Regions from separate parts of the Bradyrhizobium sp. LMG 9283 genome, predicted to be linked through region 2. Evidence: riboswitches for the same ligand, from Rfam matches in the RefSeq annotation. Region 2 holds a riboswitch; the other holds the start of a gene.

Region 1 (6,163 bases), 1.4 Mb from region 2:
CTGGGAGTACGATCTTTATCTGTCGGCTTATCCGAACGGCTTCTGGGCCTTCAATCCCTTTGCCTGGCAGCTGCTGTTCGTGTTCGGTGCATGGTGCGCGCTCGGGGGTGCGCGCCGCATGTCGCGCATCCTGGCCTCGCCGGTGACGATGTGGATCTCGATCGCCTATCTGGTCGCGGCGTTCTACGTCACGCTGACCTGGTATGTGCCGCAGCTCTCGCAGTTCATGCCGAAGCGGATCGAGCAGTGGATGTATCCGATCGACAAGACCGACCTCGACGTGCTGCGCTTCACGCATTTCCTGGCGCTGGCCGCGCTCACCGTGCGCTTCCTGCCCCGGGATTGGCCGGGCTTGAAATCGCGCTGGCTGCGACCATTGATTCTATGTGGTCAGCATTCCCTCGAGATCTTCTGTCTCGGGGTCTTCCTGGCCTTTGCCGGCCATTTCATTCTCGCCGAAGTCTCCGGCGGACCGGCCATGCATGCGCTGATTAGTCTCTCCGGGGTCCTCATCATGTGGGGCGTGGCCTGGGTGATTTCGTGGTACAAGCGTGTGGCTGACAAGAGCGGTGCGAAAACCAAAAACGCCGTCGGCAACGCCGATCTGGCGGGAGGGGGCTGATGAAGGCGAAGGTTCTCCTGAGCCTGATCCTGCTATGCGGTGGCCTCGCCGCGCCTGTGGCGCGTGCGGGCGATGCTGTGCCAGCCGCTTCCGCTGCGCCCGCGGCCTGCGAATTGCCGCCCTATCTGCTGACCAGCGAAAGCCAGCTGCCCAAGGTCGCCGACGCGGTCAAGGCCGGCAAACCGCTCGATATCCTGGTCATCGGCAGCCGCTCGACCACGATTCCGTCGTCGGAGAGCAGCTCGTACCCGGCGCGCATGGAGGCGATCCTCAAGGAGAAGCTGCCACCGTCCGAGGTCGTGCACGTCTCCGTAGAAATACAGAGCAAGAAGACGGCAGAGGAGACCGCCTCCACCTTCGTTAAGCTGCTGGAAGCAAAAACGCCTACTTTGGTGATCTGGCAGACCGGGACCGTGGATGCTATTCGATCCATCGATCCCGACGAATTTCGTAGCGCGGTGACCGACGGGGTTGTTGCGCTGCAAAAGGCAGGGACTGACGTTGTCTTGATGAACTTGCAGTATAGCCCGCGCACCGAGACCATGATCTCGGCGCAGCCTTTTCTCGATAATATGCGCGTGGTGGCGCAGGAGCACGACATCCCGCTGTTCGATCGCTTCTCGATCATGCGGCAGTGGAATGATCAGGGCCAGTTCGACCTGTTCAGCCCGTCTCGCGGGCCTGAGCTGGCGAAGCAGGTCCACGATTGCCTTGGCCGGGCGTTGGCACAGTTCGTGATCGACGCGGCTCATCTGGAGCCAGCCCAGCAGCAAAATTGAGGTCTAGCGTTAATGAGTTCTCTTCGCCCTTTTTGCCTGACATCATGGCTGGCCGCGCCCACAGCCGCAGTGCTGTTGCTGCTGACGCCGGCCTCGCAGTCACGTGCACAATCGCAGGCCGCACAGGCGACACCCGCACCCGCGCAGCCGGCTGATCCCGCGTCCGCTTCGCCGTCGCAGACCACCGTCGCCGCGAGGTCGCCCGAGCAGCGCGGCGTCACGTCGCGCGCCATCGACAAGGTGAAGGAGGTCGCAAAGTCCGCCGCCGACATCTTCGGCCGCGTGCCCTGCCTGCCGCCGAAGGACGGCTCGAAGGCTATGGGCTCGCTGCCGCACGTTGCGAGCAAGCTCGTCGCCGGCCAGCCCGTCGTCATCGTCGCGTTCGGCTCGTCGTCGACCGCGGGATTCGGTGCGAGCTCGCCGGAATTCAATTATCCGAACCGTCTCGCCGCGCAGCTGCGCCGGCATTATCCGACCGCCGACATCACCGTCGTCAATGCCGGCGTCGGCGGCGAGGATGCGCCCGAGATGATGAAGCGCCTGCAGACGCAGGTGATCGACGCGCATCCGGATCTCGTGATCTGGCAGGTCGGCACCAACGCCGTGCTGCGCAACCTCGATCCCGGCGAGACCGCAAAGATCGTCGATGACGGCATCAGCCGTATCCAAGCCGCGGGCGGCACCGACATCGTGCTGGTCGATCCGCAGTACTCACCGGCCGTCAACCAGCGCAAAGAGAGCGCCGGCAAGATGGTGAAGCTGCTCGGCAAGGTCGCCGAGCTCCGCCACGTCGGCATCTTCCCGCGCTTCGAGGTGATGCGCGACTGGCACGAGAACCAATCGATCCCGGTCGAGAGCTTCGTGATCGCCGACGGCCTGCACATGAACGATTGGGGCTACGCCTGCTTCGCCCAGCTGCTCGGCGACGACATCATCCGCTCCGTCGGCCAGATCAGGATCGGTGTGAACGTGCCCGCTGATGTGAGAACGTATCGGCCGATGTAGGCGCGGTGCTGTAGGGTGGGCAAAGGCGCGCTCTCCGCGCGCCGTGCCCACCAATCTATCGGCGCTGTACGTTTGACTGGTGGGCACGCTTCGCGTTGCCCACCCTACGAAGCCCTCACGCCTTCTCCAGCGCCGCCGTCAGATCCTCGATCAGATCGTCCGCATGCTCCAGCCCCGCGGAGAAGCGGATGAAGCCTTCGCTGATGCCGAGCGCGGCGCGGTCCTCCGGCTTCAGGCGTTGATGCGTCGTGGTTGCCGGATGCGTGACGAGGCTCTTGGCGTCGCCGAGATTGTTGGAGATCTTCGCAAGCTTCAGCTCATTGAGCACGCGGAACGCCGCCGCCTTGCCGCCCTTGACCTCGAAACCGACCAGCGTCGAGCCGCCGCGCATCTGCTTCTTCACTAACGCCGCCTGCGGATGATCGGCGCGGCCGGGATAGACCAGCCGCGAGATCTTCGGATGGCTCGCCAGCGCTTCGGCGATACGCGCCGCCGTGTCGGTCTGCGCGCGCACGCGCACGCCCAGCGTCTCCAGGCCCTTGAGCAGGACCCAGGCGTTGAACGGCGAGATCGACGGGCCGGTCTGACGCATGAAATTGTGAATGTGCTCGGCGATGAAGGCTTCCGAGGACAGGATGATGCCGCCGAGGCACCGGCCCTGGCCGTCGATATGCTTGGTCGCGGAATAGACGACGACGTCGGCGCCCAGCGCGAGCGGGCTCTGCCAGATCGGCGTCGCGAACACGTTGTCGACCACGAGCCGCGCGCCGCCCTTGTGTGCGATCTCGGCGATGCCGGGAATGTCGAGCACGTCGAGTGTCGGATTGGTTGGGCTCTCCAGGAAGAACGTCTTGGTGTTGGGCCTCAATGCGCGCTGCCACTGGTCGAGATCGAGCCCGTCCACCAGCGTGGTCTCGATGCCGTAGCGCGGCAACAGGTCCTGGATGACGTAGAGGCACGAGCCGAACAGGGCGCGGGAGGCGACCACGTGATCGCCGGCCTTGAGCGGCGCCAGGATCGCGGTCGTCACCGCCGCCATGCCAGTTGCGGCCGAGCGGGCTGCCTCGGCGCCTTCGAGCTCGATCATGCGGCGCTCGAACATCGCGATCGTCGGGTTGGAGTAGCGCGAATAGATGAAGCCGGGATCCTCGCCCTTGAACCGCGCCTCGCACTCCTCCGCGCTGGCGTAGACATAGCCTTGCGTCAGGAACAGCGCCTCCGATGTCTCGCCATATTGCGAGCGCAGGGTCCCGGAATGGACGAGGCGGGTTTCGGGGCGGTAGGCAGCAGGCGACTTCGACATAAGGACCCTCCGACATGACCATCGACGCGCAAATGGTCACAAAAAAACCGGCCTGGATATCTCCACTGGCCGGGATCACAGAGGTCCCCGGCCTGTTTAGCGACTTATTTAACGTGGCTGCAAGCCGGCCGGCTCAAATCACCACGGGATAAGTGATGCTCTTATTCCGCAATCCCCTTTCCGTCAAGGCGTCCATCGGTTAGCCGTAAAAGGCTGGTATGTCCCGCATTTCGGGATGAGTTTGCCCCCTGATGAGGACCCCCGGTTGACGTTCACAGTCGCCGCCGACGCCAATGGTATCCTGCCCGACCGCATGATCGCGGCGATGGCGGAAGAAGGCCTCATCCTGCCCGCCTACGATTTCGTCGAGAGCCAGATCCAGCCGGCCAGCCTCGATCTTCGCCTCGGCGACATCGCCTATCGCGTCCGCGCCAGCTTCCTGCCTGGTCCCGGCGCCACGGTCGCGGAGCGCATCGACGAGTTGAAGCTGCACGAGTTCAGCCTCGCGGACGGCGCGGTGCTCGAGACCAACTGCGTCTACATCGTGCCGCTGCTGGAGAGCCTGGCCCTGCCGCCGGAGATCGTCGCGGCCGCAAATCCGAAGAGCTCGACCGGCCGCCTCGACGTCTTCACCCGCGTCATCGCCGACGGCACACGCCGCTTCGACATGATCGGCGCCGGCTATCACGGCCCGCTCTATGCCGAGATCAGCCCGAAAACATTTCCGGTGCTGGTGCGCGAGGGCTCGCGCCTGAGCCAGGTGCGTTTCCGCACCGGCGATGCCATCCTCAATGCCGACGAGCTCGATGCGCTGCATGCCGCCGAGCGCCTCGTCAACATCGACGATGCCGATCTCTCCGGCGGCGTCGCCGTCTCGGTCGATCTCTCGGGCGAGAAGGCAAATGGCTTCGTCGGCTATCGCGCCAAGCGTCACACCGGTGTCGTCGACGTCGACCGCCGCGCCGGCTATGCGGTGGAAGATTTCTGGGAGCCGATCTCGGCGCGCCCCGATGGCAGCCTGATCCTCGATCCCGGCGAGTTCTACATCCTCGCCTCCAAGGAAGCTGTGCAGGTGCCGCCCGATTACGCCGCCGAGATGGTGCCGTTCGATCCGCTGGTCGGCGAATTCCGCGTGCACTATGCCGGCTTCTTCGATCCCGGCTTCGGCTATGCCGGCGCCGGCGGGCTAGGATCGCGCGCTGTGCTGGAGGTGCGCTCGCGCGAAGTGCCGTTCATCCTCGAGCACGGCCAGATCGTCGGCCGCCTCGTCTACGAGAAGATGCTGGCGCGCCCCGACGCGATGTACGGCCAGCGCATCGGCTCCAATTACCAGGCCCAAGGCCTCAAACTATCGAAGCATTTTCGGGTGTAGCCCGATCCTGTAGCCCGGATGGAGCGCAAGCGCAATCCGGGAAGGTCTCACTTGTGGCGCGATCCCGGATTACGCTTTGCTCCATCCGGGCTACAAGGTGGTGTCATGACTGAGCCATCCCAACTCGATGCAAGCATCATCAACGACGTCGCGGACGCGCTGATCTATTCGGATCGCTCCGGCACGATCACGCGCTGGAATCGGGCATCGACCGCCCTGTTCGGCTTCACCGCCGATGAAGCGCTCGGCCGGAATCTCGACCTGATCATTCCCGAACATCTGCGCGCTGCACACTGGAAAGGCTTCGAGGCCGCGCTCGCGAGCGGGACGATGAAGCTTGCGGGCAGGCCGACGCTGACCCGCGCGCTGCACAAGAGCGGGCGCAAGCTCTACATCGAGATGACCTTCGCGCTGGTGCGTGACACTGACGGCGCAGTGCAGGGATCGGTGGCGATGGCACGCGACGTCACCGAACGCGTCGAGCGCGAGCGCGCCGCCAGGCTTGCGCAAAATTCGTGATGCGGAATTGCCGGGCCGCCGTGCAGGGCGCCCTGCATGAGCGTCAGGTTGCCTGTCACCAGGGGCGATGACGCACTCGATCGCAACAAAGATCGGGAGCGAACATGGCTCGAGCTGACGCCGCGCAGGATGATGCGGCCGAGACGCCGCCGCCGCGCGCCCTTCGCCTCTCCCCGCGTGCGGGGAGAGGCCGGAATTTGCGAGAGCAAATTACGGGTGAGGGGGAGTCTTCGCGAGTCCAGCTGTCACCGGTTGCGCGGATAGAGCCTCACCCCTCCCTCTCCCCGTAAGAACGGGGAGAGGGAGGGGTGAGAGAGCCGAATTCAATCCATTGAAATGCACTGCCGCAGGGCACGCCTGCGCCCTGCGCAGGAGGAATCGGCAATCGCCGTGCTAACAAGCCCCTGCCGCGCCCTGTGCGCGAACAAATTGATTGGCACACCTGTTCATTGCCGCGCCGCAAATGGCGCTCGCGCCCGGGAGAGGACATGTCCGACATCGCCGAGATCCCGGTCGATGATCACGAGCGCCCGCTGCCGCCGCGGCCGGTCCGAAGCGCGCTC
Region 2 (6,163 bases):
GGAGATTTCGGACATTTCGGGAACGGCTACCAGAACCATGTTCCGAAGCGAAGCGAATTCTCCGTCTTTCGTCGGGGGCCGGCCCCGCTTACATTTGCCTGAATCTGAGGCCAAAGGGTCGCCGCATGTCCGATATGACCGTTGCCACAGGCCGCCGCTCCCGTTGGGGCCTTTTCATCGCACCCGTCCTCGTCTTGATCCTCGCCGTCGCCTGGAGCTGCTTCTGGTTCTACGCCGCGTCGCAGACCGAAATCGCCGCAGACGCCTGGCGGGCGCAGGAAGCCAAATCCGGCCGCATCTATGATTGCACCAAGCGCTCGATCGCGGGCTTCCCATTCCGCTTCGAGGTCCAGTGCTCCGGCGCCAGCGTCGCCCTGGTCTCGCAAAACGCGAGCAAGACGCCGTTCACGGCGAAGCTCGACAACATCCTGGTCGTCGCCCAGGTTTACGATCCCAAGCGCGTCATCGCTGAATTCTCCGCGCCTGCGACGCTCATCGACGGGGTCACGCAAAACACCTTCGTGGTGAATTGGAGCAAGGGCCGCGCCAGCGTGGCTGGCCTGCCGGCTGTGCCGGACCGTGCTTCCATCGTGTTCGACGATCCCAGCCTCAACCGTCTCGACGGCAGCGTGCAGGTGCCGCTTGCGCGCGCCAAGCAGGTCGAGCTGCACGGCCGCCTCGCCGACGGATCATCGTCGGATCATCCTGTGATCGAGACCGTGCTCCATGTCGCGCAAGGCAGCATCCAAGGCGTCCATCCGCTGCTCGCCGAGCCGTTCGAGGCAGACACCCGCGCCAAGGTCACCGGCCTCTCCGATCTCACGCCAAAGCCCTGGCCGCAGCGCTTCCGCGAGATCCAGGCCGCCGGCGGTCACATCGAGATCGTTCAGTCGCGGATCCAGCAGGGTGAGATGATCGCGGTTGCTGCCGGCACGCTCAGCCTCTCGGCCAATGGCCGACTCGACGGCGAATTGCAGATGACGGTGACCGGCCTCGAGCGCGTGATCCCTGCGCTCGGCATCGAGAAGATGCTGGAGGAAGGCGTGCCGCAGGCAACGCTCGACCGCGTCGCGCCCGGCGTGAAGTCGCAGGATCTCAACAATCTGTTCGGCGCGCTCGACCGCGCGGTGCCCGGCCTCGGCAAAGTCATCAAGCAGAACGCCAATGCCGGCGTGGCGGCCGGCATCAATTCGATCGGCACCGAGAGCACGCTGGAAGGCAAGAAGGCGCGGAGCTTCCCGCTGAAATTCGTCGACGGCGCCGTGCTGCTCGGCCCGGTCAAGGTCGGCCAGATCCCGCCACTGTATTGACTTGCCGTCATTCCGGGGCATTCGCGAAGCGAATGAACTATGGTGCGCAATTGCGCACCTGAGAATCTCGCGCGGCAATCTCTAGATTCCGGGTTCGCGCTTCACGCGCCCCGGAATGACGAGAGGGAAGCTACGGCTTCTTCAGTGCCGCGTGCGGCCGGCCGAAATCCGGCGCGGCCGAATCCTGGCCGATCTCGACGATGCCGCGGCGGATGGCGCGGGTGCGGGTGAAGTGGTCGAACAGGGCCTCGCCGTCGCCGCGGCGGATCGCGCGGGTGAGCTTGGCGAGATCCTCGGTGAAGGTGCCGAGCATCTCCAGCACGGCCTCCTTGTTGGCGAGGAAGACGTCGCGCCACATTGTCGGGTCGGACGCCGCGATGCGGGTGAAATCGCGAAAACCGCCGGCGGAGAATTTGATCACCTCGGATTCCGTCACCTGCGCCAGCTCGTCGGCTGTGCCGACGATGGTGTAGGCGATCAGATGCGGCAGATGGCTGGTGATCGCGAGCACGAGATCATGATGATCCGGGGTCATCACCTCGACCTTGGCGCCCATCGCCGCCCAGAAGGCGCGCAGGCGATCGGTCGCCGTCGCATCGGTGCCATCAGGTGGGGTCAGGATGCACCAGCGGTTGATGAAGAGCTCGGCAAAGCCGGAATCCGGACCCGAATGCTCGGTGCCCGCCACCGGATGCGCCGGCACGAAATGAACGCCTTGCGGCAGGTGCGGTGCCATGTCCCGGACCACCGCGCCCTTGACTGAGCCGACGTCGGAGATGATCGCTCCTGGCTTCAGATGCCCGGCGATCTCCTGCGCCACAGGTCCGCAGGCGCCGACGGGAATGCAGAGGATGACGAGATCGGCATCCTTCACCGCCTCCGCATTGGTCGCAACGACCTGATCGACGATGCCGAGCTCGGCAACCCGCGCGCGCGTCTTCTCCGAGCGCGCGGTGGTGACGATCTCGGAAGCGAGGCCCTGGAGCTTCGCGGCGCGCGCGATCGAGCCGCCGATCAGGCCGAAGCCGATCAGCGCGACGCGCTGGAAGTGCGCCTGCGCGCTCATTTGCCGCCCATGAAGTCGCGCAAGGCCTCGACCACGAGGCGGTTGGCCTCCTCGGTGCCGATGGTCATGCGCAGCGCATGCGGCAGGCCGTAGTTCTTCAGCGTGCGCAGCACGAGGCCCCGCTTGGTCAGGAAGGCGTCGGCGTCATCCGAAGTCTTGCCCTTGTCGGTCGGGAAGTGAATCAGCACGAAATTGGCGACGCTTGGCGTCACCTTCAGCCCGAGCTTGCCGATCTCCTCGGTGAGCCAGTTGCGCCAGGTCTCGGTGAACTGCTTCGACATCGCCTGATGCGCGGTGTCCTCGATCGCGGCGACCGCGGCATACATCGCCGGCGTCGACACGTTGAAGGGGCCGCGGATGCGGTTGACGGCGTCGATAATGTGCTCGGGCCCGAACATCCAGCCGATGCGGAGCGCGGCGAGGCCGTGGATCTTGGAGAAGGTGTGCGTCACCACCGTATTCTCGGTGGTGGCAACGAGCTCGATCCCCATCTCGTAATCGTTGCGCGAGACGTAGTCGCAATAGGCGGCATCGAGCACCAAGAGCACGTGCGAGGGCAGGCCGGCGCGCAGCCGCTTGACTTCGTCGAACGGCAGATAGGTGCCGGTCGGATTGTTGGGGTTGGCGAGCCAGACCAGCTTTGTGCGCGGCGTGACCGCCTTGAGAACAGCATCGACGTCGGCAGTGAAGTTCGTCTCGGGCGCGACGACGTTCTTGGCCCCGTTCGCCATGGTTGCGATCGGGTAGACCAGGAAGCCGTGGGTGGTCGAGATCGCCTCGTCGCCCTGGCTGAGATAGGTGTGCGCGAGCAGATTGAGGATCTCGTCGGAGCCGGCGCCGCAGATGATGCGGTTGGGATCGAGCCCGAAAGAGCGGCCGATCGCCTCGCGCAGCACGCGCGAGGTGCCTTCCGGATAGTCTTCGAGATGATCCGCCACGTGCTTGAACGCCGCGATCGCCTTGGGCGAGGGCCCGAACGGCGTCTCGTTGGCCGAGAGCTTGAACACCTTGCGGCCCGGCTCCGGCACCGGACTCTTGCCGGGGGTGTAGGGCGCAATATCGAGAATGCCGGGATTCGGCACGGGGCGGGACATCTTGGACTCCGGATAGGCTGGGCTGCTCGCGATTTACGATTTCGCCCCGGTCGGGGGCACCGTATAGCGCGTTGCGTGGCTGCCGACGAGGGCCGTGGAGCGCACCGAGGCCCCCGCCTCGATCAGGGCAGCCCTGATTTTGTCGATGCTGGTCGCGCCGGTGACCGAGACCAGCAGCGCCGCGCCGTCGAAAGCGGTATCGGGCACCGCCACGATCTCGGCGAGCGGCGACAGCGCACGCGCGACCTCGGCGTTCCACCCGGAGACGCGCACGCTGAAGGTCTCGACCTCCGTCACCAGGGCGCTGTCGGCGACGCGCGAGACTGCGAACACCGGCATTGCCGCCGGATGATCGGCACGCTCGACGAAAGGCAGCCGCGCGATGATCTTCGGTGCGCCTTCCGCTTCGAGCTCCAGCCACCACGGTGTGCGGCTGGAGGTGGCTGAGACCAGCGCCAGGTCGCCTTTGGATTTCGCTACCGCCTCGACCGCAGCCTGCGCGCTGAAATGCGCGACGTAGGGCACCGTGAAGCCAAAATGGAAGCGCGCGGAATCGCGCATCGCCGGCTCGCTCACCGAAACGTCGGCATGCACGGAGAACGGCGCCTGCACATAAGTGAACGTCGAGATGATGACGCGCCAGATGCTCTCGACCGTGTCGAGCGGCAGGATGCCGCGATGGCGCTGCACGATGTCGCGCATCATGGCGGCCTCGCGCGCAGGCCGAAATGCCGAGCCGACCTCCTGGGTCTGTTTGACCTGGATTAGGCGGTCGATGATGTCGCCGCGCTGCATCAGCAGGCGATGCATGCCCTCATCGATCGCGTCGATCTCCTTGCGCAGTTCCTGGAGCGATGGTGGCGCGGGCGGACGTTGGGTCATGTCTGACAGAGGCTGTTGAAGGGCGTTCCGGTGCGGATCGGCAAGACAATTGGTACAGCCGTGACCGCTGCGATCAATGTCCTGATTAGGCAGTCGGGGCGGCGAAAGCAAAGAGAATGATGGCTCGTTCCGCGGGCAGCGCGAGGCGATTTGGCTCGATCCGGCCGCGACTTGACGTAAATGGCCCAAGACGGTACCTTTTGCCTGTTCCGTGGTCATTTGAGCCGGCCGGCTTGCAGCCACGTTAAAAAACTCGCTAAACAGGCCGGGGACGCTTCCGATCCCGGCCGAACCTATCGTTCAGGCCGGGTTTTTCATGGCCTGATGTCAGCGGCGCGGTCTAGCGGCCAGTCGCAAACGAGGTCGATGTCAGAGATGGGTAGCGTCAAGTCGATACCGAGTCCTGCGATCAGCGCCGACGAACGGTCGCATGAGGTGGATCATCCAAGCTCGCAGGTCGCGCATTTCGGCACCGAGCAGCCGCTGCGGCTCGATTGCGGCGTCGATCTCTCCCCGTTCCAGATCGCCTACCAGACCTATGGCGAGCTCAATGCCGATCGCTCCAACGCCGTGTTGATCTGCCATGCGCTGACCGGTGATCAGCATGTTGCCAATGTGCATCCCGTCACCGGCAAGCCCGGCTGGTGGGAGACGCTGGTCGGCCCCGGCCGCCCCATCGATCCCAAGCACTACTTCATCATCTGCTCCAACGTGATCGGTGGCTGCATGGGCTCGACCGGGCCGGCGTCGATCAATCCCGCCACCGGCAAGGTCTGGGGTCTGGATTTCCCCGTCATCACCATTCCCGACATGGTGCGCGCGCAGGCGATGCTGATCGACCGGCTCGGCATCGACACGCTGTTTGCGGTCGTTGGCGGCTCGATGGGTGGCATGCAGGTGCTGCAATGGACCGCGGCCTATCCTGCCCGCGTGTTCTCCGCGCTCGCGATTGCCTGCGCGACGCGGCACTCGGCGCAGAACATCGCCTTCCACGAGCTCGGCCGTCAGGCCGTGATGGCCGATCCCGACTGGCACGGCGGCGGCTATGCCGACCGCGCTATCCATCCGCATCGCGGGCTCGCGGTGGCGCGGATGGCGGCGCACATCACCTATCTTTCGGACGCGGCGCTGCATCGCAAGTTCGGCCGGCGCATGCAGGACCGCGAGCTGCCGACCTTCTCGTTCGACGCCGACTTCCAGGTCGAAAGCTATCTGCGCTACCAGGGCTCGTCCTTCGTGGAGCGCTTCGACGCCAACTCATATCTCTATCTGACCCGCGCGATGGACTATTTCGACATCGCCGCCGACCATGGCGGCGTGCTGGCGAAGGCGTTCGCCGGCATCCAGACCCGCTTCTGCGTGGTCTCCTTCACCAGCGACTGGCTGTTTCCGACATCTGAATCGCGCGCGCTGGTGCACGCGCTGAACGCCTCGAGCGCCCGGGTGTCGTTTGCCGAGATCGAGACTGATCGCGGACATGACGCCTTCCTGCTCGACGTGCCCGAATTCTTCGACATCTCCCGCGCCTTCCTGCAATCGGCAGGCAAGGCCCGCGGGCTCAGCATTAAGGACGGCTAGCGATGTCCGTCCAGCAAGTGCTGCCTCTGAACGGCGTTGCGACCGCGCCGTCCGGCCAGTTTCGTGCCGACCATCTGCTGGTGGCCGAGATGGTCAAGCCGGGCTCCAAAGTGCTCGACGTCGGCTGCGGCGACGGCGATCTGCTTCAGCTGCTGGAGACCCGCGGCATCGACGGCCGCGGCATCGAGCTGTCGCGCGAGGGCGTCAACCGCTGCGTCGCCAAGGGTCTTGCG

Evidence for each region. A riboswitch is a leader RNA that binds a small molecule or an ion and turns the genes downstream of it on or off. The one in region 2 is predicted to bind S-adenosylmethionine.
Region 1: it holds a riboswitch for S-adenosylmethionine, as region 2 does, so the genes downstream of both, P6U29_RS39650 (O-succinylhomoserine sulfhydrylase) here and P6U29_RS04955 (homoserine O-acetyltransferase) in region 2, are expected to answer to the same signal.

Annotation. Positions count from the first base shown of each region.
Region 1 is NZ_CP120691.1:8,494,417-8,500,579, reverse strand. It holds gene P6U29_RS39665 (OpgC domain-containing protein) at 1-622, shown strand, start outside; gene P6U29_RS39660 (SGNH/GDSL hydrolase family protein) at 622-1,401, shown strand; gene P6U29_RS39655 (SGNH/GDSL hydrolase family protein) at 1,414-2,406, shown strand; gene P6U29_RS39650 (O-succinylhomoserine sulfhydrylase) at 2,522-3,709, opposite strand; SAM riboswitch at 3,785-3,864, opposite strand; gene P6U29_RS39645 (2'-deoxycytidine 5'-triphosphate deaminase) at 3,945-5,081, shown strand; gene P6U29_RS39640 (PAS domain-containing protein) at 5,187-5,600, shown strand; gene P6U29_RS39635 (MATE family efflux transporter) at 6,089-6,163, shown strand, end outside.
Region 2 is NZ_CP120691.1:1,055,813-1,061,975, forward strand. It holds gene P6U29_RS04930 (gamma-glutamylcyclotransferase) at 1-15, opposite strand, end outside; gene P6U29_RS04935 (DUF2125 domain-containing protein) at 126-1,310, shown strand; gene P6U29_RS04940 (prephenate/arogenate dehydrogenase family protein) at 1,441-2,376, opposite strand; gene hisC (histidinol-phosphate transaminase) at 2,373-3,470, opposite strand; gene P6U29_RS04950 (chorismate mutase) at 3,504-4,352, opposite strand; SAM riboswitch at 4,554-4,633, shown strand; gene P6U29_RS04955 (homoserine O-acetyltransferase) at 4,728-5,930, shown strand; gene metW (methionine biosynthesis protein MetW) at 5,933-6,163, shown strand, end outside.